3 regions of the Brevibacillus sp. NPDC058079 genome follow, and region 3 is predicted to be linked to each of the others. Evidence: predicted binding sites of a transcription regulator. Region 3 holds the regulator's gene; each other region holds the start of a gene.
The links. Region 3 encodes Rex, which represses fermentation and respiration genes when NADH is low (regulators of the CRP and FNR family bind a similar motif). Its sites were predicted from a motif close to TTGTGAAATATTTCACAA; they were not measured.
Positions count from the first base shown of each region.

Region 1: ACFVS2_RS13930 (nitrate/nitrite transporter) is a predicted target of Rex. The motif match lies at 1,578-1,595, and genes of this name have one in related genera.
Region 2: ACFVS2_RS13225 (cytochrome ubiquinol oxidase subunit I) is a predicted target of Rex. The motif match lies at 1,933-1,950, and genes of this name have one in related genera.

Region 1 is NZ_JBHVSO010000004.1:156,549-160,818, reverse strand. It holds gene ACFVS2_RS13940 (S1 family peptidase) at 1-157, shown strand, start outside; gene hcp (hydroxylamine reductase) at 220-1,515, opposite strand; gene ACFVS2_RS13930 (nitrate/nitrite transporter) at 1,661-3,160, shown strand; gene ACFVS2_RS13925 (Crp/Fnr family transcriptional regulator) at 3,244-3,951, opposite strand; gene ACFVS2_RS13920 (hypothetical protein) at 4,138-4,270, shown strand, end outside.
Region 2 is NZ_JBHVSO010000004.1:10,625-14,894, forward strand. It holds gene cydB (cytochrome d ubiquinol oxidase subunit II) at 1-424, opposite strand, end outside; gene ACFVS2_RS13225 (cytochrome ubiquinol oxidase subunit I) at 414-1,829, opposite strand; gene ACFVS2_RS13230 (hypothetical protein) at 2,341-3,090, opposite strand; gene ACFVS2_RS13235 (sigma-70 family RNA polymerase sigma factor) at 3,080-3,664, opposite strand; gene ACFVS2_RS13240 (pentapeptide repeat-containing protein) at 3,886-4,270, opposite strand, start outside.
Region 3 is NZ_JBHVSO010000001.1:442,191-446,460, forward strand. It holds gene dinG (ATP-dependent DNA helicase DinG) at 1-678, shown strand, start outside; gene ACFVS2_RS02340 (ComEC/Rec2 family competence protein) at 720-1,625, shown strand; gene ACFVS2_RS02345 (redox-sensing transcriptional repressor Rex) at 1,641-2,264, shown strand; gene ACFVS2_RS02350 (amidohydrolase) at 2,281-3,585, shown strand; gene ACFVS2_RS02355 (hypothetical protein) at 3,649-3,828, opposite strand; gene ACFVS2_RS02360 (hypothetical protein) at 3,962-4,270, shown strand, end outside.

The DNA of each region.
Region 1 (4,270 bases), on a different contig from region 3:
AGCTGCCGTCAATGAGTATGGAGAAGTGGTCGGTATTTTCGTCAACGTAACGTCTGTAGGCATCCAACGAGGTAGTATCCGGGAAAGCGTTCCTGGTGGAGAAGCAATCAATTTGCAGCACCAAGCTGTTTCAGAATGGCTTGCAAAATGGTTATAAAAAGGTAGAATGAGGCACCTTCCTGTTATAAGAAGGTGCCTCATTTTGTGATTGGTGACGGCCTATTGCGTGATTCCGAGCATTTGCTTCATATCTTCTTGGGCATCACCAATCAACTGAATATGGAACAAGTCTTGCAATACTTCCAGAACACCGGGCTGAATGAACTCAGGCAATTTTGGACCGATCCGTATATCTTGTATACCCAGGCTAAACAGGCCGAGCAGGATGGCAACCGCTTTTTGTTCAAACCAGGAAAGAACGATACTTACCGGTAACTCGTTCACTTCACACTCGAAGGCATCGGCTAATGCAGCCGCAATCGTAATGGTAGAAACCGAGTTATTGCACTGTCCCAAATCGATATACCTTGGGATGTTGGTACCTGGCACGATGCCGAAATCTACATCGTTAAAACGGAATTTTCCGCAGGAGGTAGTAAGAATGACTGCTTCTGGCGGTAAGGACGTAGCTAATTCACGGTAATACTCGCCTCCCTTGCCAGGAGCGTCACAACCAGCGATGACGAAGAAGCGTTTGATCTGTCCTTCCTTGACTGCCTGAATGATTTCAGGGGCGATGCCGAGGACCGTTTTGTGATGATATCCGGTCGTCAATGTCAGTTCCGATTCGATAGAAACCTCAGGAAGAGACAATGCTTTTTCAATGAGCGGCGTAAAATCGTTCTCTACAATTTTCGTCACATTTTCCAAACCGGTTATATCATACGAAAAGAAACGATCGGCGTAGCTGCCTCGAATAGGCATTACACAGTTTGTTGTAGCGAGTATGGCGCCGGGAAATTTCTCAAACAATTGACGCTGATCGTACCATGCTTTCCCGATGTTTCCTTTCAAATGAGGATATTTCTTCAGTGCGGGGTAGCCATGTGCAGGAAGCATTTCGGAATGCGTATACACATTGATTCCTTTGCCTTCTGTCTGTTTTAACAGCTCTTCGAGAGCAAACAGATTGTGCCCCGTAACAACGATGCATTTTCCTTCGATTTTATTTTGCGAGACTGTGATTGGCTGCGGGACTCCGAAATGATCCGTATGAGCCCGATCCAAAAGCTCCATGACTTTTATGGCGGCTTTGCCTACTTTCATGGCCATTTGCAAATGTTCGTCTAAGTTAAAATTCACATTCGTCAATGTAAAATAGAGAGCTTCCTGTGTAATCCCATCCACTTCAGGATCGATATAGCCCAGTTGTCGAGCATGTGTGGCATAAGCTGCAATTCCTTTTAAAGCAAAAATAATTGTATCCTGAATACTCGCAAGATCTTCATTCTTTCCGCAAACGCCTATGACCTTACAACCACCTGATGGAGTCTGTTCACATTGATAACAAAACATGTATAATCCACTCCTTCGATTCAAGATTTCGCTTTGATTATAAGCGGATTGCCCGGAAGGAGCTGTGATTAAAATCACAACGAAACCAAACTTTGCCTTTTATCATAGTGGATGAAGAAGATTTCCCAAGTGAGGGGTGTTGTTTATGGTACGAAAATGGCAGTTGCCGTTACAGACGTTGAGTCTTACGGTCGGTTTCATGGTATGGGTCATTCTGTCATCGCTCATGCCTTTTATCAAAGAAACCGTACCTATGAGTGCAAGCGAAGTGGCGTGGGTGACAGCGATTCCAGTCTTGCTTGGATCGTTGCTGAGAATCCCCGTAGGATATTGGAGTAACCGATTTGGCGCGAGAATATTATTTAGCATAAGCTTTCTCTTGCTGCTAGCCCCTGTTTTTTATATTAGCCAGGCGACCACTTATACAGATTTGTTAATCGGCGGGCTATTTTTGGGGATAGGCGGAGCGGTGTTTTCCGTTGGTGTTACTTCTCTTCCTAAATACTATCCGAAAGAGAAGCATGGTTCTATAAACGGAATCTACGGTATGGGGAATATTGGTACAGCGATAACCACTTTTGCAGCACCAGTTCTGGCCAAATCATTGGGATGGGCCAATACCGTACAGATGTTTATGCTACTGCTTGCAGGATTCGCTGTGCTTACCTTCTTACTGGGGGATAAAAATGAACCTAAGGTAGTGACTCCTCTTGGTCAGCAGATCAAGAGTGTCTACAAAAACGAAAAGCTATGGTTAATCAGTTTGTTCTACTTTATTACGTTTGGTTGCTTCGTCGCTTTCACCGTGTATCTCCCGAATTTTTTAGTGAGCCATTTCCAACTGGATAAAGTAGATGCAGGTATGAGAACAGCAGGGTTCATTCTCTTGGCGACACTTGCGAGACCAGTGGGAGGCTGGCTAGGAGATAGGTGGAATCCCTTCAAGGCATTGATGATTGTGTTTGCAGGGCTTGCCTTGTCTGGTATTGTCTTATCGTTTTCGCCATCGATTTTGATGTATACGGTAGGATGCTTGTTAGTAGCGGCATGTGCCGGTATCGGTAACGGAGCCGTGTTCAAATTAGTGCCGATGTATTTCTCGCGACAAGCGGGGATTGTGAATGGGATCGTATCTGCCATGGGGGGATTAGGAGGCTTTTTCCCGCCGTTGATCTTAACGCTGCTGTTTAATCTGACGGGGCATTACGCGATCGGTTTCATGGCGTTATCTCAGTTTGCACTGGCAAGCTTGGTCTTGGTGATGTGGATGTTTTATCAAGAGAAGCTGCAGCTCGCCGCTACCATTATGGAAAAGACGGGAGAGGCGATACTGATTACCGATACACGAGGAGTCATTAAAAGTGCGAACCACGCTTTTACGAAAGTGACCGGTTATGAGATGAATGAGGTGATTGGCAAGTCCCCTAATATTTTAAAATCAGGCAGGCAGAGTGCCGATTTCTATCAAAAGATGTGGGACTCGATTAAGAAGAATGGCTACTGGCAAGGAGAGATCTGGAATCGCCGGAAGAATGGAGATCAGTACCTCCAATGGTTAACGATCAGCGCGATTCTGGACGATGCAGGAGACGTCGAGTACTATGCTGGCATGTTCAGCGAGCTCGCGGAGCAAAGACATGGATAAAGAAGCTTGAACCACTTATGAAAAAAAGTCTTGGACGGACGAGTCCAGGACTTTTTTCGTGCAGGAAAGGATGTAGACGTTGCTCACATTTGGCAAATATCTGGAGGGCAGTCATCACAAAAAATCGCTTCTTTTAAATAGGCAAGGTCCTTAATCAAGATATGTCCCTGGGGAAGCAGATCGATGGTGTCCTGTTTTTTTAGATCGGAAAGCATCCGGTTGACACTTTCTCGTGTCAGACCAATGAATTGTGCCAAATCACGATTGGTAAGGGAAAGGTCGATGAGGATTCCATCGGGGTGTGGCTTGCCATACGTGTTACTCATGCGGATTAGCGTTGAATACAAGGCACCGATTTTGCCATTGAGTAGCAAATCACGAAATTTAGACTGCATCCGCCTGTTCATCAATCCCATCCAACGCAGGAAGTCTACGCAAAATTGACCGTTTTTGATGAGCATTTTTTCCAACTCTTGTCGCGGAATGATCCATATCTCACCCTCCATCAACATGGTGCCTGTGGAGGTGTACGTCAATTCCTGTTCGAAGAGCCCGGAGACGCCGACTAGCTCTCCTGCACCAAATACTTGCAGTGTCAGTTCTTTTCCATCGTTGGTGTTTTTAGTGAGCTTAATTTGGCCTGACGAAATTAAGAATAGCTGATCAGCTCTTTCACCATCCAAAAACAGAACGGCTCCGGGAACGAATTTTTTCCTAATAGAAAACGTTTCAAGGCTATTCACAAAATCGGAAGAAATCTGCTGTACAAATGTTGTGCCATTTCCGGTCATGTGGGTCCTCCCTACAACAAGGATACAAAGTAACTCATTATATCATCCGAAATCGATGGTTTGGGAAGAGAAAATCGTCCTAGATTGTGGCAGTGGTGTGAGGTAAATCACAACCTGGGTTACGAGCCATTGCTACAATGGACTCGAGCGAAAGGAAAAAATGAGCAGCAGCAGGGAGGGTGTTGTATGAACTATATATTTGCTTCCAAGGTGGCGAAGCGTGCTTTTATCATCATTGCTTGCTTGTTCGTCCTAAGTTACGTGGGAACACGTTTTTTCACGCATATTGATTTGGCGCTTTACGGCTATATGGTGGGGA
Region 2 (4,270 bases), on a different contig from region 3:
GCACACCCTTCACCAGACTGGCAAACACCATTCCGAACAACATCGGCGGTGCAAAGCTTCCAATCAGAATGGCTGCGTCCCACGTCTTTTTCCAAGCCTCGCCTTTCCCTTTGCCTCTAAATTCAAATGCTACCCCGCGTCCAATCAACGCAAGCAGAATCAGCGTAAGCACGAGATAATACCCGCTAAACATCGTGGAATACCACTCCGGAAACGCTGCAAACATCGCACCAGCGGCTGTAATCAGCCACACTTCATTGGCATCCCAGAACGGGCCAATCGTATTGATCAGAACCCGGGTTTGCAAATCATTCCGTGATAGCAGGCGCGTCGCCATGCCGACACCAAAGTCGAAGCCTTCGAGAAAGAAAAATCCGGTAAACAGAACGGCAATGAGTAGGAACCACAGTTCATTAAGCTCCATAACGTTCACTCCTTACACGGTCAAATGGATCCTGAAGCTGTAAATCCTCTACTTCCTCATGACTATCCATATCCGGTCCTTTTTTGGCCACACGAGCAAATAGATAAGCCAAGAGACATAGCAGGATGAGATAAATCGTCGTGAAGGCGATGAGAGAGAACCATACCTCTCCTGTGCTAATGCTTGGCGAAACCGAATCTTCAACACGCAGTAGCCCGAATACCGTCCACGGCTGACGACCTACCTCCGTCATGATCCATCCAGCTGAGTTTGCGATGAATGGCAACGAAATACCCGCAACCATCAACTGCATAAATCGCTTGTTTGGCTGTTCCAGCTTTTTGCGTAAAGCGAGGTAAGCCCCGTACAAAGCCAGCAAAATCATTGCACTACCGCCCGCTACCATGATGCGGAAGCTCCAGAAGGTCGTCCGAACTGGTGGAATGTAGTTTCCAGGACCGTAGGTTTTCTCATACTCTGCCTGCAATTCCAACATGCCCGGTACAGAACCTGAAAGCGAGTTGTACGTCAGAACGCTAAGCAAGTAAGGAATTTTTATTTCAAAGCCGTTTTCTTGTTTTTCTGGATCAATCGTTGCAAAAACTGTCCAAGGAGCTGGGTCTGAGCTTGTTTCCCAGAGACCTTCACTCGCTGCCATTTTCATCGGTTGGGTAGCAACCAAATACTGTGCCTGACCATGGCCGAATTGAGCAATAGCAAGCGAGGAAATCAATGCTACCACGATCGCAATTTTGAAAGATTGTACAAAGAATGTAACGTCTTGTTTTTTCAACAGCTTCCAAGCACTGATACCTGCTACCAAGAAGGCACCTGTCGCAAATGCCGCAAATACAGTATGCGGGAATTCATATAGTAATTGTCCATTGGTAAGGAGAGCAAAGAAATCTACCATCTCTGCACGTCCGTTATTGATAGCGAAGCCGACTGGCTGCTGCATGAACGAGTTGGCTGCCAAAATCCAAAGAGCCGAAAGAATCGTTCCGATGGATACGAGCCAAATACATGCGAGATGCACACCTTTGGACAAACGATCCCAACCAAACACCCAAAGTCCAATAAAAGTCGATTCGAGGAAGAATGCTAAGAGGGCCTCAATCGCTAGCGGTGTCCCAAATACATCACCGACGAATCGTGAGAAATCAGACCAGTTCATCCCAAATTGGAACTCCTGCATAATCCCTGTCACGATCCCGACAGCAAAATTTATGAGCAAAAAGGTTCCCCAAAACTTGGCCATTTTTTTGTACAAGTCATTCTTTTTTACCACATACATCGTTTCCATAATGGCTACTAATAATGACAGCCCGATGGAAATCGGCACAAAAACAAAGTGAAAGATAGTTGTTATCGCAAATTGAAGTCGTCCCAAATCCACTATATCCATGTACAAGATCCCTTTCTATTCGCGCTTTGGCCTTTATGTACCGGAATTATACCAGTGGGGAAACCAGCATATATGGCGACTTTGTGAAAAAAATCACAAATATATGTGAAAAAATTCACAATTGATTCTCTCTCTTGTAACCCCCTTTTCGCATTCATCTTCGTGAGAGAGTTCTTTGTTTTGTTTTACCCTGTATATTTCCGGTCATGTATAATTGTAGCAGGACTTTTGACCCTAGAGGGTGTCCGATTCGTTACATGATTTTTAACACTCTGTGACTGTTTAGGATTATCCTATCATTTGGGGTAGACTTATGCTTCTTTACTTATTTCACTTCAAATGTAATCTATTCATTCATATTGAAAATTATAGACGATTATGGCCGTAAAAAAAATGGACCCTTTTACGGGCCCATCTTTCCCCTATTCAGTCAACAAAGCCCCAGGCAGGACCGACCTCGAAAAGCAATCGAAGTCGGTCCTGCCTGGGTACGTGGTGAAGTAACAACCGCTTATTTTTTGGCGGATTTCGTTGACAAGGAATCGATGATGTTGCCGATAGTCGCAGCATCAAAGCTCTTCTCTGCCATCTGGTACAACTCGTACGTGAATCCTTCATGCTCCCAAATCACGATTCCGTTGGCGAAATGTACCTTTTTCCCGCCAATGGTTTCGATCTTGACACCCTCTGTCGTGCTGATGCCGTTTTCGCCACCGTTTGAAATCAACAAGGAAATAAACTCTTTCTCTTTTTTATACTGAACTTCTACCATACGCTCGCCTTGAACGACCGTGTTTACATAGGAATAATGCTCTGACAACCATGTCGGTGCGGGAAAGTCCATTTTGCTAGCTGCGCGTGCTTCTTCCACTGTCATCTGAGGAGGGGCCTTGCGTTCTATAGGTATCTCGATTTCTTGGGTATTGGACTGTGTAGCAGGCAGCTCTTTATCATATTGGGTAATTTCCATGTTCCCGACCTGAAAGCGTGCCAAGATCGTCTGAAGCATTCCTTGGGCAAACGACGTAGTTGAGAATGCACCTAAAAGGCAAACAACAGCAACAGCACTAACTGTGGCAGCTTTCCATTTATTCATTTTCATATAGATCCCGTCCTTTTCATGTAGTTGTATGTTTCCTGATTCCAATTTGAATTTCAGCCGATTGTATATGTTGACTTTTGGAGTGGCGTCATCTAATTCCAGATCAGTAAGCAAGTCGGTGAGTTCACGAAAATCGTCTAGATCATGCTTACTCTTCATAACGGAAGCCTCCTTTTTGCAATTCCATCTGCAGCTTTTTCAAGCATCTGTAGAGCACGACGCCAATATTTGAACCACTGACACCAAGAAGTTCTGCGATTTCTGCGTTTTTAAGACCAGCCGCATATTTCATGGCGATGATATTGCGTTCCTTGTCACTCAGCTTCGCCAGTGCTTGAAATAAGGCTTGATGATTGTCGTCGCGGATCACGATATCCTCCGGTGACGACTTCGGCAAGACCAGATTCAGAATCGAATCCAATGAAAAGCTGATTCTTTTTTTCTGTGAGCGGAAGTAATCTGCCACTGCGTTTCGGGCGATCGCAAACAGCCAGACTTCAAAGTTTGATTTATCCGGTGAAAAGCTGCTATATTTTGAAATCACCATTTCAAACACATGGCTACATATTTCTTCTGCTGCGTAGTGATTGTTGATCCGATAGCAAATATATTTATAGACGCGCTTATAGTACGCACCATAAATTTCGGCAAACGTTTCGGTCGACATGTTTTCTGCGTGTCTAGCGTTTTCTTCGTTTTGGCAGATGCCTGTGTTTACTTGGGCAATCTCCAACTACTTCCCCTCCCTTCTTGTTATCATGAACAAATTGCGCAATTTGTCTGGTTTGTGGGCCTCACGATAGTTAATACGGAAAAAGTAGAATTGTATTAACAACCATTTTTAAAGAGCAGAGGAATTAACATGTGGCGCGTAAAAATGCAGCTGGTCTTGGAGGTAAACAAATGACTGAAAAAAAGCAGGTTGTCAACGAATGACATCCTGCTTTTTTTCAGTCATTTAGCCCAGTGCAGTGGACGCGTGAACGAAGGTGGTAGCTTGGTGGTTGCATCGCCCTTCGCCGCGTTGAGCTGAACCTGCGTGAGAAACAACGTCTCCGTCAAATTCGCTCCGCTCACATCTGTATCGCGAAAATCTGCACCAATGAGGTCAGCTCCCCGCAAATCTGCTCCTCTCAAATCAGCAGCAATCAAATAAGCTCCGCGCAATTGAGCTCCTCGTAAATCAGCACCTTTGAGCTTGGCACCGATGAGATCAGCGCCTCGTCCATAGGCTTTTCCTTGCTTGCCCCCTTTGTACTTGGCAACCGCGTCCTTACGTACCAATTCACTTGTCTGCAACAATAGTTCGTTCACTTTTGCTCGATGAAGAGTGATGTCC
Region 3 (4,270 bases):
GAAGAGCAGGGATTACTGTTGATTCCATCTGATTTCCCCGCACCAGGCAAAGAGAGTGACCACACGTATTTGGAGGCGGTCATTCAAGGGTGCGTGGATGTCGTACTGGCTTCGAAAGGAAGGACGCTGATCCTGTTTACCTCCCACTCGATGCTTCGACTTGTTTACCAAGCAATGAAGGAACGCCTTGCGGAGGCCCCAGAACCGTATACGTTATTCGGTCACGGGATTGATAGCAACAATCGGAGTAAGCTGGTGCGTCTGTTCCGAAGCATGGAGAGAAGTGTCCTGCTTGGGACGAGTAGCTTTTGGGAAGGTGTCGATATCCAGGGAGAATGGCTGAGCAGTTTAGTCATTGTTCGCCTCCCATTTGCTCCGCCAAATCATCCTGTCTATCAAGGAAGGGCAGAGCTTTTGAAGGCAGAAGGAAAAAACGCTTTTATGTCCTTGTCTCTTCCACAAGCTGTTCTGCAATTTAAACAAGGGGTGGGTCGATTGATTCGCCACCACTTGGATCGCGGGGTCGTGATCGTTCTTGACACGCGTGTGGTTGAGTCGAGATATGGACGCTCATTCCTACAATCTTTACCGCCATTTCAGATCGAAAGCGGTCCATGGCCAACACTGCGAGAGCGTATAGAGCCATTCCTTAGTATGCAATCCCTGTCAGATTCATAAAATGAAGCAATAGTCTCATAGGGATTAAGGTGATAAAATAAATGTTATGGAAAAAAGAGTGGCGTTGGTGGATTGTAGTTCTTAGTGCGATTTTCCTTTGCGCATGCTCGATTGATAGCCATTTGTATTTGCAAGAAGCAGCAGTGAAGATAGATGACCCATTTGAAACAGAGACAGAACAGGAATTTTCGGGTCTCATTATCACCTACTTGGCACTTCCACATGGTGAGAGTACGCTTTTGAGAATGCCAGGCGGCAAAACGATGCTGGTTGATACGGGTACGGCAGAAGATTGGCCCGTTCTCTCGGCGCGCTTGGCAGAGCTCAAGATCACACGGCTCGACTATGTAGTGTTGACGAACGACCAGCCTGAGCATATGGGAGGCTACGCTTCATTGAGCCAGCAAGTGCTTATAGATGCCGTCATTTTGCCCAAGCTGATCGCATCAACGATTCGTCATGTCGTGCTGCTTCGCTCCAACCAAAAGCAGATGGAAGCAGAGCAAGGACAAGTACTCACTCTTGACCAAGAAATCTCGATGGAAGTTTTGCTACCGGATGAACCGCTATTTTTATCGCCCCAGAACAATTCTCTCGTTTTTCGATTGACGCACGGACAATTGCGATTTTTATTTATGAGCGCCGTGAATGAAAAAGCAGAAGAGCGACTGTTGGAACGGCAAAAGGATAGACTGAAGGCGGAAGTTCTAAAGGTAGCCGGTCAGGGGAGCAATCAAGGCTCTTCGCAACCGTTTCTGACGCAAGTCGATCCTCAGGTCGCCATTATTCAGACAGGCCGATCGCGGGATCAAATGAAAGACGGTCAGACGGAAGTCATGGAGCGCCTGGGTGAGTCATGGGCCGAGACATACGTTACCAGCCACGACGGTTCCATTACCATTTTATCGAATGGAAAAGAATATCGGATTTTGAAGCAAAAGAATTAGGGGGGAAGACCGAACGTGGCAAAACACGAAAAGATTTCAGAAGCGGTCGTCCGTCGTTTGCCGATTTATCTGCGTTACCTCAGTTATTTGCAGCAAGTTGAGGTGACCACCGTTTCCTCCCAACAGATGGGCAAGAATCTAGATGTGAATCCTGCCCAAATCAGAAAAGATCTTGCAGCTTTTGGTGATTTTGGAAAAAAGGGAATCGGCTATGATGTCGATTATCTGGTAGAAAAAATCCGTGAAATTCTGAAGCTAACGGATGAAATCCGTGTCGCTTTGGTCGGAGCTGGGCATTTGGGCCATGCCATTAGTAACTACAACGCTTATTTGAAAGATAACATGCGGATTGCGGCCATCTTTGACAGTAATCCAGAGAAGCAGGGTAAAAAAGTCGCAGGTATACCGATCCAGCCTTTAGTAGAGCTGGAAGAAACGATCGTAAACAAGCAAATCAAGCTAGCGATTATTACGGTACCGGCACCTGCAGCGCAATCCGTATGTGATCAGTTGACTCAAGCGGGTATCAGGGGGATCTTGAATTTTGCCCCTACGACGATTCGCGCAGGAAAAGATGTTCGCATTCACTATGCGGATGTGACGTCCAACCTGCAAAGCTTGGCCTACTATTTGACGTAAGAATGGAGTGTATACTATGAAAAAGACGATCCTCATTCACGCAACAGTCATTACCGTTAACGATACGAATGAAGTCATTTACGATGGTGCCGTAGCATTCGAAGGCAACAAGATTACGTATGTGGGCCCAACTCCTGAAGACCTGTCGGAAGCGGGATACGATGAAGTCATCGATCAAAAAGGTGATTACATACTGCCTGGCTTAATCAACACGCATGGACATGCTGGTATGTCCCTGCTACGCGGTTATGCAGATGATTTGCCGTTGCAACAATGGCTTGAAGACAAAATGTGGCCATTGGAGGCGCAATTCACGGGCGACACAGTAAAATGGGGTACCCAATTGTCGCTTATCGAGATGATTCGTACCGGAACCACCACGTTTGTGGATATGTATGATCATATGGACGTCGTGGCGAAGGAAGTCGATGCAGCTGGAATGCGTGCTCGCCTTTGCCGCGGTATGATCGGTCTGTGCTCCGAAGAAGAACGTCAAACAAAGCTGAAAGACGCGACTCTATTTGCAAAAGAATGGCATAATCAGGCGGACGGGCGTATTACCGTCATGATGGCACCGCACGCGCCGTACACGTGCTCACCAGAATTTATTACCCAAATTATCGAAAAAGCCGATGAGCTTTCCTTGCCGCTTCATATCCATATGTCTGAAACTGCTTGGGAAGTCGGTCAAAACGAGAAGGACTACGGGCTGCGCCCAGTTGCTCATTTGGAAAAGCTGGGAATGTTCAATCGCCCAACACTCGTTGCGCACGCTGTTCACCTAACGGATGAAGAAATCGACATTTTGGCAAAATACAACGTGAGAGTTTCTCATAACGTAGTGAGCAACCTGAAGCTGGCAAGCGGTGTTGCGCCTGTTCCGAAAATGTTGGCAAAAGGTGTAAGCGTGTCACTGGGTACCGACAGCTCGGCAAGCAACAACAATTTGAATTTGTTTGAGGAATTGAAACTCGCTGCGATCCTGCACAAAGGTGTGAACAACGATCCAGTAGCCGTACCAGCAGAGGAAGCACTTCGCATGGCTACTCGTTATGGCGCAGAAGGGGTATTCCAAGAGGAAACGCTCGGAAGCATTGAAGTAGGCAAGCAAGCTGACTTGATCGTACTGGATAGCCACCAAGCCCATTTCCACCCGGCACACCAACCGATTTCACACGTGGTGTACGCAGCAAATGGACGCGATGTGAAAGATACGATTGTAGCGGGTAAATTCTTGATGCGTAATCATAAGCTGTTGACCATCGATGAGGAGCGCGCGATTTACGAAGCAAACCGCGTATTCCAAACGTTAAAACGGTAAAAGGCTCCTGTCAGGTGGGGGACAGGAGTAAGGCAGTGCAGGTGTAGGTAGGGGAATTGGATACTACGACGTTCCGTTGTTCGTTTTCGCCACAGCTTTTGTCAGGAGATGATGGCGAAAATGAAGAGTGGGTGTGTGCGACCATTGACGCAAGGGAGACGACAATCCTGCCCAGGAGACGCGGTATTCCTGTAACAGAAACCCAAGTATGTCAGGAGATGTGGTTTGTTGCGAAGATGTCACGCGCTCACCTCCTCGGGGTGTATATGTAGTATGACCGCCCGACCTTAAGCTATGATTAGCAACTTTTCCGTGTCGTTCTAAAACCTTCCCGTATAGCATAGGCTAAAGACAAAAATGGGACAGGGGGGACGACATGTACATCCGGCCCAAAATGCTGTGGTGGCTGATTCCTATCCTACTCGGTCTATTTCTGCTTGGGATTGTATTGGGGACAGCAAGTCGATCAGACAATACAGACGGCACAGATACTGCGTCTGCGGTCAGACAAACAGCAGGTACGGAGCAGACGGCCACGACGGTAGCGGAGCTTTTGGAGCAGATCACGAAGGACGAGGAACGCTCATTTCTGGTATACATGCAGGATCAGACCTTGCATGGGCGATATCAAAATGAGCAATTTCAGCTCACAGGAGAAATCGGTGGCCACCAGCTTGAAATAGCC